Regions from separate parts of the Streptomyces sp. NPDC001508 genome, predicted to be linked through region 3. Evidence: riboswitches for the same ligand, from Rfam matches in the RefSeq annotation. Region 3 holds a riboswitch; each other region holds the start of a gene.

Region 1 (3,940 bases), on a different contig from region 3:
TGCCGGCCCGGCGCGAGCGGCGCCCGCACGCATCCGACCCCGCACACATCCGATCCCGTACACATGACTGACAAGAAGCTGAAACACAGGGACGGAATGCGGGTCCGGCCGCCGACCGTTCTGGCTGGCATGACGGTAGGAGTAGCACTCAACGCGTCCGACGCCGACAACCAGGTCGACACCACTGTGGAGCTGGCCCGCGAGGCCGCGGCGGCCGGTCTGCGCTCGGCCTGGTTCGGGCAGACCTTCGGCGCGGACTCACCCCAACTCGCGGCGATCGCCGGGCGCGAGGTACCCGGACTGCACGTGGGGACCTCCGCGATCCCCGTCTTCGGCCGGCACCCGCTGCTCGTCTCCAGCCAGGCCCAGACCGCCCAGGCCGCGACGCACGGCCGCTACCACCTCGGGCTGGCCCTGGGCACCAGGCTGCTCACGGAGACCGGCTTCGGACTGCCCTTCGCACGGCCCATCGCCCGCCTGCGTGAATTCCTCACCGCCCTGCGGCAGTTGACGGACACCGGCACGGCCGACTTCCACGGTGAGCTGCTCACCGCGGCCCCGCCGATCCCCGCGCGCGTACCGGGGGCCGAGAACGGCGTTCCCCTGCTGGTCGCCGCGATGGGCCCGCAGGCGCTGCGCGTCAGCGGTGAGCTGGCGGACGGGATCCTCCCCTATCTGGCCGGGCCACGCGCCCTGGCGGAACACATCGTGCCCGCCCTGACGGCCGCGGCCGAGGCCGCCGGCCGGCCCGCGCCCCGGATCGTGGCCCTGGTGCCCGGCGTGGTCACGGACGACGTGGAGGCGGTGCGGGCCAAGGCCACCGAGCAACTGGCGTTCTACGAACAGATCCCGTCCTACGCACGGGTCATCGAACTCTCCGCCGCCCGGCGGGCCGCCGACGTGGCCGTGATCGGCGACGAGAAGACGGTCGCCGCCGAGGTACGGCGGTACCGGGACGCCGGAGCCACCGAGGTCGTCTTCTCGGGCACCGAGATCGCCGGGGAGGCGGACCGGCGGCGCACCTGGGCGCTCCTCGGCGAACTCGCCGGCTGAGTGCCCGACGGCGGGCCGCCGACCGGATACCTGACCGCACACCATGGCGAGGCCGGGCCTCGCGGAACGAGGGAGCACCCATGACCACCGATGTCACCCCGACGGATCTCCATGCCTTCACCGAGGAATGGCTGGACTGGTACCGCGCCCAGGAGGCCCGGCTCGCCGATCCGCACGGTTTTCTGGCGATCACCGCCCTGCACTGGCTCGACGACCGGCCGCAGCGCTTCCCCGACGCCCCCGGTGTCTGGCGTACCGGCCGCGACGGGGTCGTCGTCACCCTGGACGACGGAGAGGAACTGGTCGTCCAGGGAACACCGGTGCGGGGCGAGCACCGTTTCGGCGTGCTTCCCGAGCGCGGCGGTGTCGACGCGGTCTGGAAAGACGCCGTGATCGAGGTCGCCAAGCGTGGCGGGCACGACATCGTGCGTCCCCGGCACCCGGACGCGCCGTTGCGTGCCGCCTTCACCGGGACACCCGCCTACCCGCCCCATCCGCGCTGGGTGGTGAAGGGCCGTTATCTGCCCTTCGACGAGCCGCGGCCGACCACCGTGGGCGCCGCGGTGGAGGGCCTCGAGCATGTGTACGACGCCCCGGGCAGGATCGAGTTCGAGCTGGACGGGCGCCGGTTGTCCCTGACCGCCTTCCCCGGGCGCGGTGCGGGCCGGCTGACAGTACTGTTCACCGACGCGACCTCCGGGGTCACCACCTATGCCGCCAACCGGGTCCTGGCCGTGGAGCCGCCCGCCGCCGACGGCGGCGTCGTACTGGACTTCAACCGCGCCGCCAATCTGCCGTGCGCCTACACGGACCTGGCGACCTGCCCGCTGCCACCGGCCGAGAACCGGCTTCCCGTGGCGATCGAGACCGGCCAGAAGATCCCGCACGAGCGCGGCGGCTCCTGACCGGCCCACGCCGCTCCCGCGGTCGCCCGGCCACCGTCGTCGTGACCCGCGCCGCGGTGGATACCGCGGCTCCGCGGTTCCGGGACGGGCTCGTCGGCGATGCCGACGCGCACCGCACCCGGTGGTGGCCGTCATCGGGGATTGACGCATGACAACACCGCTCCGTACGATCACGTCCGGCATTGAGTGTCAGCGTCAAGCCCTGGCTCGCTGACCGGCAACCCTCCCCCGCGGTGGGGTGCTCCAGGTGAAAGCCCGGCAGGACCACCCACATGTCCTGCAAGCGCGTGCCCCCGGGACCGGGGGCGGGAAACATGGAGGACCGGGATGCGGCACAGCGATGAGCCCAGGGCCTCCTTCGCCGTCGCCACGGTGTTCTCCCGGCTCTCCCGCCGACGCCACATCGGTCTTCAGCGCTTCACCAGCTGTCTGTGTCTCGTCTGACACTTCGTCTCATGGCCGGCCGGCGGCCTTCGCCGGCCACGGCTGCCGGTATGTGTCTCCCCCAGCGCCCTGCGTGGTGCCGTCGGCCCGCTGCCCATGTTCCGCGACCGCCATGGGATGTCACACCCGGAAGGAAACAGGCCGGCTTCGGCCAAAGCGGAGGTTCTGATGCCCGTCACCCAACGTATCTACGGCGCCTTGCGTTCGGGTATACGGGACGGCCGGGTGCCTTCGGGCTCGCGGCTGGACGAGGTGAAGCTGGGCCGTGCGCTCGCCGCCCCGCGCGACGCGGTCCGACTGGCGCTCCAGCGTCTGCGCGACGACCGGCTGGTCGAGCGAGCGCCACGCAGGGGCACGGTGGTGAGGCGCGGCCCCAGCCGCGTGGACGTCGGTCAACTCTTCCGTGTCCGCAATCTCGACCCGACGGTGGCGCTGCTGGAGATCACCACCTGCCCCACTCCGCCCGGACTGTTCGACGAGGGGCCGTCCGCGACCGAGGCGGTGACGATCGAGCGGCTACTGGGCCACGGTGACGCCCTGTGTTTTGAAATAACCTTCGCCAGGGCCGTCGACGCCGGCTTGCTCGGCAGGCTGTCGAAGCTGTACGCGCAGGACCGGTCACGCCGACAGGCCGACCAACCTCTTGGCGAGTACTTCATGGAGGCCTACGGGACGGCACTCGGGAGTGTGGCCGTCACCGCGGAAGTCGTGGAAGGTGATCGGCAGCTCGCCGCGCTCATCCGTATCGGCGACAGCGAACCGGTCTTCCGGTTCGAGCGACGGCTCAGCGACACCGGGGGTGTCCTCCTTGAGGTGACACACGCGTACTTCCCGGCGAGTGCCAACTTCCTCGACTTCACCGGCGACTTCACCCGGGCCGACTGACGGTGGCGGCGTGGACGCGGGCCGACCGCGAGAGGCGTACGCGTCGCCGCGTAATCCCGCGTAATCGCCGTCCGAGGCCCGGAATCAACGGGCCGAACAGGGTCGGATTGGCGCGGATTCCAGAGTGTGAAACCGAAGACAAATCAATCCGGTCAGCGTTTACGATGCCTTTCGGATTTCACGTCCGCGATCTCTGGGAGGCTGGATGCCGGGTCGGCTGTCAAGGACTGCGTTTCGCCCGGCGGCGATGGTCTTCGTTCCGACAGATGACGGCACACTGTGTGGCGGCCGGCCAGGGTGGCCGACGTCGTACGCCGTCTGACGGAGCTGAGCCCGTATTTGGAGACCCTGGTCGGCAGACCCGCCCGGATCGCCGACGGCACAGCCCGTATCGCGCGGACGGCCGGTGTCGACGGATTCAATCTGCACGAGTTCCTCATTCCCCACGAATTCACCGAGTTCATCGAGTCCGTCATACGATCCTGCAGCGGCGCGGCCTGTACCGCACCGCGTACGAACCGGGCAGCCACCGGCACCGGCTGCTCGGCCGGGGCGGCCGGGTGGCAGGCACCCGTCCCGCCGCCGTCTTCCGGGAGGTTTCCCTATGAGTTCCGCACACGTGCCCGTCCTGTCCTCGGCCGCCGAGGCCGTTC
Region 2 (3,940 bases), on a different contig from region 3:
GCCGTGTTCATGAAGCCGAGCCCCCGGGAGCCGACGTCGAAGACCCGCCCGGCGAACAGGGTCAGCGTGGTCGGGAAGTTCACCGCGAAGGTCGCGGCCAGACCGAAGACGGTGAACACACCGACGAGTTCGGGCCGGGCCGCCACATAGCGCAGCCCCTCGGCCCCGGCTCCTGTCCACGGGGGCCGGGACGGGCCCACCGTCTGCCGCGCACGTGGCCGGATCGCCAGCAGCCCCGCGAGGACGACGGTGAACGACAAGGCGTTGAGCGCGAACACCCACCCCGTGCCGATCGCCCCGATCAGCACACCGGCGATCGCCGGGCCGATCAGGCGCGCGGCGTTCAGGGACAGGATGTTCAGGCCCGCCGCCTTCGGGATCAGCGCCCGGCCGACCAGTTCGGTGACGAAGGACAGGCGTGCGGGGTTCTCCACCGTGAACACGCAGCCCAGTGCGAAGGACAGGACGTACAGCAGCCACAGCGCGGCATGGCCGAAGAGCACCATCACCGTCAGCAGCAGCGCCTGCACCGCGTACAGGGCCTGCGTCCACAGCAGCAGGGTCCGCCGGTCGTAGCGGTCGGCCATCACCCCGCCCCACAGGCCGAACATCAGCACCGGGGCGAACTGAAGGCCCACGACCCAGCCGAGCGCGGTCCCGCTGTGCGTGAGCGTCAGGACGAACCAGTCCAGCGCTACACCCTGCATGGCGCTGCCGATGTTGGACACCAGACCCGTGCTCCAGTAGATCCGGTAGTCACGCACCCGCAGTGCGGCGAACACCCCTGCCGGGGCGGTGCTGGTGACGGCCATGCGTCTCTTTCCGATGGGTCGGCCACGGGGGCCCGCGCGACGGCGGCCGACGACGACGGTCCGGATCGGCGCGAGGGCACGGCGGGGCGCGTGCGGAGAACGGGCTGAAGGGCGGCGAGCGGTCAGCGACAGGTCTGGTCGAACTGATCGGCGCGGCGGCCCGCCCAGAACGGGTCGAGCAGCAGGGCGCGTGCCTGACCTGCGGTCTCCATGGCCGGATCAAAGCACACGGTCGCAAAAGCGTCCACCATGCGTCCCGGCACCTGAGACGGCCCCTCCTTCTCGAACAGGACGTCGGGTTCCGGCATTGACGTACGACAAGAGCGCTCCGTAGCATCGCGACCGGCATTGAGTGTCAGCGTCAAGCCCTGGCTCGCTGACCGGCAACCCTCCCGCGCGGTGGGGTGCTCCAGGTGAAAGCCCGGCGGAATCACCGACGATTCCCGCAAGCGCGTGGCCCCGGGACCGGGGCGGGAGACGGGGAGGACAGGCATGCGGCACAGTGGTGACCCGGTTGCCTCCTTCGCCGACGCCACGGCGTTCTCCCGGCTTTCACGCCGACGCCATATCGATCTGAAGCGCTCGACCAGCTGCCTGTGTCAGGCCTGACGCGCTCGCCTGCCGCCGGCTGACGTCCGGCGGCTCCGGCTCCCCCGTGCCTTCCCTTCGCCACCGGCTTCCGGTGTCGTCCCCCTGACCCCTGTCTGTACAGCGCTCCCCCGCCGCCGGTGTCGATCCGGCCGGGGCCGCACGCCCATGCGCGGCCGTGCCTCGCACGGCACCCCGCGCCTGGTGACACGAGTAGGAGAACCCCTTCCGTGACAGCATTTCCGGACCTCAGACTTTCCCGACGGGCTCCCCTGGCCGCCCTTTTGACCACCAGTGTTCTGCTGACCGCCTGCGGCTCGGGCGGCGACGGTTCCGGCGGCGGAAGCGGCCAGGCGAAGTCCGGCGGCACCCTGACCTTCGCGGTGGGTTCCGATGCCGGCTGCGTGGATCCGCAGCAGGTCGGCAGCAACGACACCATCTACTCCGTGCGCCAGGTCGTGGACTCGCTGACCGACCAGGATCCCAAGACCGGCAAGATCGTGCCGTGGCTGGCCAAGAGCTGGGACGTCAGCGCCGACGCGAGGACGTTCACCTTCCGTCTGCGGCCCGGTGTCACCTTCAGCGACGGGTCCAAGCTGACCGCGCAGGTGGTCAAGGACAACTTCGACGCGGTGCCGAAGCTCGGCGCCCTGGGAACCCTCGCGCAGGGCTATCTCAGTGGCGTCAGGAGCACCACCGTGGTCGACCCGCTCACCGTCAAGGTGACGTTCAAGGAGCCCAACGCCCAGTTCCTCCAGGCGACATCGACCCACTCGCTGGGCATCGAGTCGTCGGCGAGCGTCAGGAAGACACCGCAGCGAAAGTGCAGCGACGGCGTGATCGGGTCCGGGCCGTTCGTGCTGAAGCAGTATGTGCAGAACCAGTCGGTCACCTTGACCCGACGTACCGGGTACGCCTGGGGCTCCTCGCTGTGGTCCAAGAAGGGCGAGGCCTACCTGGACAACCTGGTGTTCAAGGTGGTGCCCGAGGCGGGCGTCAGGGCCGGCAGCCTCCAGTCCGGGCAGGTGGACGCGGTCAGCAGCGTCGGAAAGGCCAACGAGGCCGCGCTCAAGGGCGGCCAGGTCGCCCTCCAGGGCCGGGCCAACCCCGGCCTGGTGTTCGGCCTGGGGTTCAACAACGCGCGGCCCGTCCTGAAGGACGCGAAGGTGCGCCGGGCCATCCAGTTCGCCATCGACCGGCGGCAGATCGCCGACACCGTGTTCCCGACCGGTACCCGTCCGGCGACCAGCGTTCTGGCGCACACCACACCCGACTACACGAATCTCGCCGGGGACCTCGCCCTGGACGCCGCCAAGGCGAAGTCCCTGCTGGACGCCGCCGGTTGGCGGACCGGCAGCGACGGTGTCCGCGCCAAGGACGGCAAGAAGCTGAGCCTGACCATCACCTGGTTCCCCAACGCGGCCACCAACCAGCCCGCGCTGGAACTGGTCCAGCAGCAACTGAAGGCCGTCGGGATCGACGTGGTGCTCAAGCAGCTCCAGGTCAGCCAGTTCTCCACGACGCTCCAGTCGGGTGACTTCGACGTGGTGTGGGGGAACATCACCCGCGCCGACCCGGACATCCTGCGCAGCTCCTTCTCCACCCGGCTGGCCAACTACTCCCATCTGCCGTCCGGTCCCCTGGACACGGCGCTGTCCGCACAGGCCGCGACCACGGACCCCGAAAAGCGCGGGCAACTGGTGGACGAGGCGCAGAAACTCCTCGTGCGCAACACGTACTACGCGCCGGTGGTGGAGTTGCAGACCCAGCTGGGCGTGTCGAAGAAGGTGCACGACCTCGCCTTCGACTCGGGCAGCCGGATCCAGCTGCACGACACCTGGATCGGCTAGCGCATGCGCCGCTATGTGATCAAACGGCTGGCGCAGGCCGTCGGCGTGCTGTGGGCGGCCTACACGGTGTCGTTCCTGGTGCTGGACTATCTGCCCGGCGACCCGGTCACCGCGATGGCCGGCGCCGGGATGGACTCGGGGCAGGTCGACCCCGCCCAACTCGCCGCGCTGCGGCACGAGTACGGCTTCGACAAGCCGGTGCTCGCGCAGTACGCCGACTATCTCGGCCGGGCGCTGCGCGGAGACTTCGGCGACGCGGTCTCCACGGGCCGCCCGGTGACCTCCACCCTGGCCGACGCGCTGCCGCAGACCCTCCAGTTGACCGGTGCCGCGCTGCTGCTCGCGGTGCTGCTCGGCGGCGCTCTCGCGGTGGTGTCGACGTACACCGCTCAGCGGTGGCTGCGGCAGCTGCTGCTGTCGCTGCCACCGCTCGGGGTGTCGGTCCCGACGTTCTGGGTGGGGCTGCTGCTCGTCGAGGCCTTCTCCTTCCGGTTGCACTGGTTCCCGGCGTTCGGCAACGACGGGGTGCGGGGCCTGGTCCTGCCGGCGCTGACGCTTGCGGTCCCGACCGGCGCGCAGATCGCCCAGGTGCTGGCCAAGAGCCTGCTGACCGCGCTGGACCAGGCCTATGTGGAGACGGCCCGCGCCAAGGGCGCCGGCCGGTGGCGGGTCCATCTGCGGCACGCGCTG
Region 3 (3,940 bases):
GTCGGCATGCCGCTGCTGCCGGTCTACATGGCCAAGGCCGGAGGCTTCTTCTTCCTGGTCTTCGGTGCCATCGCGGCCATCGCGGCGATCGCGCAGATCAACCCGATCTGGGCCATCGGCCCCTACCGCGCGGACCAGGTGTCCACCGGAGCCCAGCCTGACTGGTACATGGGCTTCGCCGAGGGTCTGATCCGCTTCATGCCGGGCTGGGAGATCAACCTCTGGGGTCACACGCTCGTCCTGGGCGTCTTCATCCCGCTGGTCGTCTTCCCGCTGGTCCTGGCGGCGATCGCGGTCTACCCGTTCATCGAGTCCTGGATCACCGGCGACAAGCGCGAGCACCACATCCTGGACCGCCCGCGCAACGCCCCGACCAGGACCGCGTTCGGTGTCGCCTGGGTCACCGTCTACATGATCACGCTGGTCGGCGGTGGCAACGACCTGTGGGCCACGCATCTGCACCTGTCGATCAACGCCGTCACCTGGTTCGTCCGGATCTTCTTCTTCGTCGGACCGGTCATCGCGTTCCTCGTCACCAAGCGGATCTGCCTCGGCCTGCAGCGCCGCGACCGCGACAAGGTGCTGCACGGCCGCGAGACCGGCATCATCAAGCGCCTGCCGCACGGTGAGTTCATCGAGGTCCACGAGCCGCTCAGCCAGGAGCAGCTGCACACCCTCACGGCCCACCACCAGTACGAGCCGGCCGAGGTCGGTCCGACGGTCGACGAGAACGGTGTCGAGCGGAAGGTGAAGGGTGCCGAGAAGCTGCGCGCCAAGCTCAGCGACGCCTACTACGGCGAGGACGCCCAGATCCCGAAGCCCACCGTCGAGGAGTACAAGGAGATCACGAGCGGCCACGGCCACCACTGATCGCTGCGCACGCCACGCCACACACGAGGGACCCCGTCCGGTGTTCGGACGGGGTCCCTCGCGCGTCCGCCGGATGGATAGGGTGGAGCCGATCCGTAGCTGACGACGACCGATGACCGGAGCGGCTGATGAGCGCTGTGACCCCCGCTGGAGGCGACACCGCGGCGGGCCGCTCCTGGCCCGACCTGTTGAGCACGCTGCTCGGCGGCCAGGACCTGAGCGCCGGTGACACGGCCTGGGCCATGGACCGCATCATGTCCGGCGAGGCCGCGGACGCCCAGATCGCCGGCTTCCTGGTGGCGCTGCGGGCCAAGGGGGAGACGGTCGAGGAGATCACCGGCCTGGTCGAGGCGATGTACCAGCACGCCAAGCCGCTGCACATCCCCGGTCCGGCCGTCGACATCGTCGGCACGGGCGGCGACCGGGCCAAGACGGTCAATATCTCCACGATGTCCGCCATCGTGCTCGCGGGGACCGGCGCGAAGGTCGTCAAGCACGGCAACCGGGCCTCCTCCTCGGCGAGCGGATCCTCCGACGTGCTCGAACAGCTCGGCATCAACCTGGATCTGACGCCGCAACGGGTGGCGCGGGTGGTCGAGGAGGCCGGAATCACCTTCTGCTTCGCGGCCACCTTCCACCCCTCGATGCGGTTCGTCGGCGCCGTCCGGCGGGACCTCGGGATTCCGACCTCGTTCAACCTCCTCGGCCCGCTGACCAATCCGGCCCGGGTCACCGCCTCCGCGATCGGCTGCTTCGACACCCGGATGGCGGGGCTCATCGCCGGGGTGCTGGCCGAACGCGGCTCGTCCGCGCTGGTCTTCCGCGGGGACGACGGCCTGGACGAGCTGACGACCACCGCCACCTCCCGGGTCTGGGTGGTGCGCGACGGCAAGGTCACCGAGGACGCCTTCGACCCGCGCGAGGTCGGCCTCGACCTGGTCCCCGTGGCGGCGCTGCGCGGCGCCGACCCCGCCTACAACGCGGGGGTGGCCCGGCGGCTGCTGGACGGCGAGACGGGCCCGGTGCGGGACGCCGTGCTGCTGAACTCGGCGGCGGCCCTGGTCGCCCTGGACCCGGGAAGCGGGCCGCTGGCCGAGCAGATCCGGGACGGCATGGCGAAGGCGGCCGAGTCGATCGACTCCGGCGCGGCCCGCCGGACGCTCGAACGCTGGGCCGCCGCCAGCCACGCGTGAAGTCCCGTACGACGATGTGACGCAGGACGCGGTCCACGATCCGGACCGCGTCTTGCGCATCGATGATCGTGTGGCAGGATGTCCATCAGGTCATGAGCGACAGTCATTCGGCCCCGGCCGACTGTCCGGCAACCCTCCGTCCGTGGCGGGGTGCCCCGGGTGAAGACCAGGCCGTAGGCAGCGAGGTCTGCGGCAAGCGCGGACCCCTCGCACTCTGTTGAGTGACAAGCCCAGGGGTCCTGGTCGTCGAGGGAGCCTCTCGTGAGCAAGCGAATGCGATAGGGCCGCAGAGCCCCGCCTCCGCATACCCCCTTTTCCTCCCCACGCCGAGCCCTGCCCGATGCCGCAGTTGTGCCTCGCGTGGTGAATTCCGCCTGCTTTCACGGGAGTTGAGCCATGTCCGTCTCCACCGCTGCCTCCGCCCAGTCCGTTCGCGCCCCGCTGCCCGTCCTCGGCCGCGATGTCACCGTGCCGCTCGTCACCGGCGGCGAGGTCACCTACGCCGCCCTCGACTACGCGGCCAGCGCCCCCGCCCTCCAGCGGGTCTGGGACGACGTGGCCGCCTACGCCCCCTACTACGGCAGCGTGCACCGCGGCGCCGGCTACCTCTCGCAACTGTCCACCGACCTGTTCGAGAACGCCCGCGCCACCGTCGCCGAGTTCCTGGACTGCCGCCCCGACGACCAGCTGGTCTTCACCCGTTCCACCACCGACTCGCTCAACCTGCTGGCGGCCGTGCTCCCGGCCGGCTGTCAGGTCTTCGTCTTCGAGACCGAGCACCACGCCTCACTGCTGCCCTGGAAGGACGCCCAGGTCAGTTACCTCGACGCACCGCGCACCCCTGCGCAGGCCGTCGCGACCCTCGAGGCGGCGCTGGCCGGCCGTGACGGGCAGGGCCCGGCGCTGGTCTGCGTCACCGGCGCCTCCAACGTCACCGGGGAGCTGTGGCCGGTGCGCGAGCTGGCAGCCGCCGCGCATGCGCACGGCGCCCGGATCGTCCTCGACGCCGCCCAGCTCGCCCCGCACCACCCGGTGTCGGTGAAGGACCTCGACGTCGACTGGGTCGCCTTCTCCGGGCACAAGCTGTACGCGCCGTTCGGGACGGGCGTGCTCGCCGGCCGCGCCGACTGGCTGCGCGCGGCCGAGCCGTACCTCGCGGGCGGTGGCGCGAGCCGTACGGTCACCCGGCGGGCGGACGGGGGTGTGGCCGTGGAGTGGCATGAGACGGCTGCCCGCCATGAGGCCGGCTCGCCGAACGTGATCGGCGCCTACGCCGTCGCCTCTGCCTGCAAGGCCCTCACGGAGGCCGGCTTCGACACCCTGGTCGCCCGCGAGCGGCACCTGATCGACACGGTCCGCGCGGGTCTCGCCGAGGTCCCCGAGGTGCGCGTCCTCTCCCTCTTCGGCGAGGACGCCCCCCGGGTCGGCGTGATCTCCTTCGTGGTCGACGGCTGGAACAGCTCCCACTTCGCGGCCGCGCTCTCCGCCGAGTACGGCATCGGCGTCCGCGACGGGCTCTTCTGCGCCCACCCGCTCGTCCGCACCCTCCTGGGCAGCGACCCGCAGTCCCAGGGCGAGTGCGGCGCCCCGGAGGCCGCGCCCGGCGAGAAGTCCCTCAACGCGATCCGCGTCAGCTTCGGCGCGGGCACGCCCGACGAACACGTCGAACGCTTCGTGACCGCCGTGAAGCAACTCGTCCGCGACGGCGCGAAGTGGCACTACCACACAGAAAACGGCCGCTGCGTCCCCACCACCTAACCCACCCCCCAGCCCCTCCAAACCATGCCCGAAGCCCCCCCCACCCAGCCCCGACACCACACAACCGACGGCGTGCGGATGCCCCGGGAGGGGGCCGGGGAACGGCGCGCCCAGCCACG
Region 4 (3,940 bases), on a different contig from region 3:
CCGACGTACGCGAGCGGCGGGAAGCCGTCGGGCAGGGCGCCGACGACGATCTTCAGGGTGCCGCTGCCGCGGACGGATGCGGGCAGTTCGGCGCTGATCGACTTCACCTCCGAGACCTTGAGTTCGGTCTGTGTGGCGGCGCCGTTGGACACCCGGCCCACCGTGACCGTGCCCGCGGTGTCGGTGGTGGTGGCGGCGTCGCTGTCGCCCCCGCAGGCGGTGAGGCCGGTGGCGAGGGTGGCTGCGGCGGCGACCGCGGTGATGCCGCGGTTCAGACGGCGTCTGGAGAGCTGGCTGGGCATGGTTGTCCTTCGTCGCTGGGTTCGCTGGGTGTTCGGTGGGTGTGAGCGGGCGCGGGGTGAGTGGGCGTGGGTGTGAGGTGGCCGGGTGTTCGCTGGGTGAGTGGGTGTGAGGTGGCTGGGTGTGAGTGGGTGGGAGAGAGAGCGGGGGTGCGGGGCGGGTGCGGGGAACGGGCGGGCGGTCACAGGACCTTGCTGAGGAAGTCCCTGGTCCGCTCGTGCCGGGGGTGGTCGAGCACCTCGGCGGGCGGGCCCTGTTCGACGATCCGTCCGGCGTCGATGAAGACGATCCGGTCGGCGACCTCGCGGGCGAATCCGATCTCGTGGGTGACGATGACGAGCGTGGTGCCGCTGGTCGCGAGGTCCTTGATGACGGAGAGCACCTCGCCGACGAGTTCCGGGTCGAGCGCCGAGGTCGGTTCGTCGAACAGGATGATGCCGGGGCGCAGCGCGAGGGCGCGGGCGATCGCGACACGCTGCTGCTGGCCGCCGGACAGCTGCCGTGGATAGGCGCCCGTCCGGTCGCCGAGTCCGACCCGGCCGAGCAGGTCACGGGCGAGTTCCTGGGCCGCGGGCCGGGTGAGCCGCCCGGTGGCCACGGGGGCGGCGGCGACGTTGTCCAGCGCGGTCAGATGCGGGAACAGATTGAAGTTCTGGAAGACGAAGCCGATCCGGCTGCGCTGGGCGAGGATCGCCCGCTCGCTCAGTTCCTTCAGCCGCTGGCCGCTGCGTCTGACCCCGATCGGTTCGCCGCCGACGCTGACGTGTCCGATCTCGGGCCGCTCCAGGTGGTTGATCACCCGCAGCAGGGTGGACTTGCCGGACCCGGAGGGGCCGATGACGACGGTGACCTCGCCGGGGCGCACGGTCAGGTCGATGCCGTCGAGGACACGGTGGGCGCCGTACCACTTGTGCACGTTGTGCACCTCCAGGGCGACGGGGGCCTGGGCGGTGTGCGGGCCTGCGGTCATACGGCGGCCTCCCGGCGCAGTCGGGCGCGCAGTCCGGCGAGGCCGGAGCGGGCGCGCTGCCAGGGCGTCGGCGGCAGGGTGCGGGTGGCGCCCCGGGCGAAGTACCGCTCGACATAGAACTGGACGACGGACACGACACTGGTGAGGATCAGGTACCAGACGGTGGCGACCAGCAGCAGCGGCACGATGTCACCGGGGTAGGTGCTGCCCATGGTCTGCACCGCGCCGAACAGGTCGAGCAGCGACACATAGAACACCAGGGACGTGCTCTTGATCAGGCCGATGAGCTGGTTGACATAGTTCGGGGTGATGGACCTGAGGGCCTGCGGGAACACGATCCGGGTGAACTGGTAGCGCTTCGGCAGGCCGAGCGCGGCGGCGGCCTCGTGCTGGCCCTGGTCGACGGAGAGGATGCCGCCGCGGACCACCTCGGAGGCGTACGCCGCCTCGTTGAGGCCGAGCCCGACCACGGCGACCGCCATGTCGGTGGCCAGTCTCGACTCGTCGAAGGTGACGAAGGCGGGTCCGAAGGGGACGCCGAGGCTCACCGTCCGGTACAGGGCCGAGAAGTTGTAGAGGAAGATCAGTACGACGATGAGCGGCACGGACCGGAACAGCCAGGTGTACGTCCAGCTGACGGCGCGCAGCACGGGGCTTCCGGAGAGCCGGCCGAGGGCCAGCAGGATGCCGCCGAGCAGGCCCAGCACGGCGCTGAGCGCGGTCACTTCGAGGGTGATGAGCAGGCCGTCGAGGATGGTGGGGCGCAGAAACCAGTAGCGGAAGCGGTCCCACTGGTAGAAGGGGTTCGTGGCCAGTCCGTGCGCGATCTGCGCCACGACCACCAGCACGACGACCGTGACGGCCCATCGGCCGGGACGGCGCAGCGGCACGACTCGCTGGGCGGACAGGGTTTTTGACGATGTGTCGGCTGGCGGCGGCGCGGTGAGGGACACGGCGCCGCCCGGGGGTTCGGTCATGGCGGGCTCCGGTGGGATCGGGGCACCCCCAGGCCGGCGGCGCGACCCGTGTGGCTGCGACGGCGCTACGCCGGCGGCGTTGAGCCGACGGCGCCATGGCGCGGCGCGGTGCACGGGAGGGGCACGGGGACCGGGGAGGGGCGGGCAGCGGCACACCGCTCGGTCGGTGTGCGTCGGGAACGCGGGGGCCGGAAGTGGCGTCAGCCCCGGCGACGGGCAGGGCCCGAAGCGGTACACAGTGCGCTGTTCACGCGAAGCAGGTCGACCGCCCGGTCGGCGACGAGCAGACCCGCGTACGGATGTACGCAGCTTTGGGTGCGGCCGGCGGCCGTCCCGTCGGCTGCGTACATGTCCGTCACTCGCGTTACTCGCATTTCCGGCCCCTGCGGGGCCCTCGCGCTTACCGAAGCGTCATCCGGTCCGGTCGTCACCTGGGGCACCCCACCGCGGCGCGAGGGTTGCCGGCCAGCGAGCCAGGGCTTGTCGCTGACACTCATGACCGTGCTGAGCGGTAAGTAAGGCAGTTGGGCGGACGTATGTCAACGCCCGTCCGCTGGATGGACCGGTCGCCGCGCCGCTCAACCGCGCCGGGAACCGGGGGCGCCGGCCGCGTGCCGCGCCCAGTCCAGGATCTGCACGGCCGAGCCGGCCGCCTCAAGGCCCGCGCAACGGGCGTGATGACGACGGGCGATGCCGTCCAGGTCGAGGTGCGCGCCGAAGGCGGGCCGGGCCGCCAGCCGCCGGGCGTGCGCCCACAGCGCCGGATGATCGGCCACGCGGTGCACGGCGGCGGCGTCGAGGTGGTGGCGGTGCACGGTGTCGAGTTGCACCAGGGCGACCCACAACTCGACGTCGGCGGCGGTGAGTTTGTCGCCGACGAGGAACTCCCGCCCGGCGAGCCGCCGTTCCAGTTGGGCCAGGGTGCCGAGCAGGACGTCGAGCGCCGCGGCCCGCTCGGCCGCGTCCGCGCCGGCCCGGCCCGCCCGCTGTGCGGCCTCCTCGATGCCCTGCGCGCACAGCCGCTCGATCTCCTCGATCGCGGCCTCGGCGCCGCACGGGTAGAGCCGGTCGCGCCCGTCGCCGAAGCAGCGGTCCAGGTCGCGCAGGATGTCCGGGGCGTGGGTGCTGACGATCCGCCCCGACCAGTCGTCGCTGAGCACCGGCGCGAGCGCCGGCCCGGGGTAGCGGTGCGCGCTCGCCTCGTACAGCGGGCGCAACGCCGAGTGTCCGCCCCCGGGACAGTCGGGGACGGCGTCGAGGAAGGTGACCGGACAGATGTCGTCGAGGGCGAGGAGGCTGTGGCCCACGGCTATCCGCAGGCCGTCGGGACAGGCCGTCGTGAGGTGGAGCCGGTAGCGGCGCGGCACGGCGTAGTGGCCGCTGCGCGCGTCCCGGCCGATCCTGCCCCGGAAGCGTGCGGTCCGCTGGGCGGACGGGACGGCGGCGAGCGGCGTGCTGGACGTGGACATGCGTCTCCCCGGGTGCGAGCGCGCGGGTGTGCGCGGCTGAAGCGTCGTCGGTCGGTGGGTGCGAGGGGCCCCGGTCGGCCGGGAGCGCGGGACGGTCAGCCGCAAAGACTGATCGCGCTGCAGACCCGCAGCAGGTCGATGTGCCGGCGGGAGGTCAGCAGGGGCAGCGACGGCGCACGGCGGCCACGGCCGGTGCTCGTCCCACGGCGGCCCATCTTTTCCCT

The links. A riboswitch is a leader RNA that binds a small molecule or an ion and turns the genes downstream of it on or off. The one in region 3 is predicted to bind S-adenosylmethionine.
Region 1: linked by a shared signal. The riboswitch ahead of ABT245_RS46095 (putative leader peptide) and the one ahead of ABT245_RS04285 (aminotransferase class V-fold PLP-dependent enzyme) in region 3 are both predicted to bind S-adenosylmethionine.
Region 2: linked by a shared signal. The riboswitch ahead of ABT245_RS33140 (putative leader peptide) and the one ahead of ABT245_RS04285 (aminotransferase class V-fold PLP-dependent enzyme) in region 3 are both predicted to bind S-adenosylmethionine.
Region 4: linked by a shared signal. The riboswitch ahead of ABT245_RS39785 (amino acid ABC transporter permease) and the one ahead of ABT245_RS04285 (aminotransferase class V-fold PLP-dependent enzyme) in region 3 are both predicted to bind S-adenosylmethionine.

Annotation. Positions count from the first base shown of each region.
Region 1 is NZ_JBEPAP010000016.1:4,418-8,357, reverse strand. It holds gene ABT245_RS16960 (LLM class F420-dependent oxidoreductase) at 130-1,053, shown strand; gene ABT245_RS16955 (DUF1684 domain-containing protein) at 1,134-1,958, shown strand; SAM riboswitch class IV at 2,137-2,250, shown strand; gene ABT245_RS46095 (putative leader peptide) at 2,286-2,402, shown strand; gene ABT245_RS16950 (GntR family transcriptional regulator) at 2,571-3,287, shown strand; gene ABT245_RS16945 (acyl-CoA dehydrogenase family protein) at 3,892-3,940, shown strand, end outside.
Region 2 is NZ_JBEPAP010000050.1:9,099-13,038, forward strand. It holds gene ABT245_RS33130 (MFS transporter) at 1-812, opposite strand, end outside; gene ABT245_RS33135 (hypothetical protein) at 935-1,120, opposite strand; SAM riboswitch class IV at 1,157-1,270, shown strand; gene ABT245_RS33140 (putative leader peptide) at 1,305-1,421, shown strand; gene ABT245_RS33145 (ABC transporter substrate-binding protein) at 1,631-3,250, shown strand; gene ABT245_RS33150 (ABC transporter permease) at 3,254-3,940, shown strand, end outside.
Region 3 is NZ_JBEPAP010000003.1:46,635-50,574, reverse strand. It holds gene qcrB (cytochrome bc1 complex cytochrome b subunit) at 1-870, shown strand, start outside; gene trpD (anthranilate phosphoribosyltransferase) at 999-2,063, shown strand; SAM riboswitch class IV at 2,152-2,268, shown strand; gene ABT245_RS04285 (aminotransferase class V-fold PLP-dependent enzyme) at 2,460-3,821, shown strand.
Region 4 is NZ_JBEPAP010000075.1:32,900-36,839, reverse strand. It holds gene ABT245_RS39795 (transporter substrate-binding domain-containing protein) at 1-302, opposite strand, end outside; gene ABT245_RS39790 (amino acid ABC transporter ATP-binding protein) at 482-1,270, opposite strand; gene ABT245_RS39785 (amino acid ABC transporter permease) at 1,267-2,247, opposite strand; SAM riboswitch class IV at 2,639-2,748, opposite strand; gene ABT245_RS39780 (glutathione S-transferase C-terminal domain-containing protein) at 2,826-3,716, opposite strand; gene ABT245_RS39775 (putative leader peptide) at 3,812-3,931, opposite strand.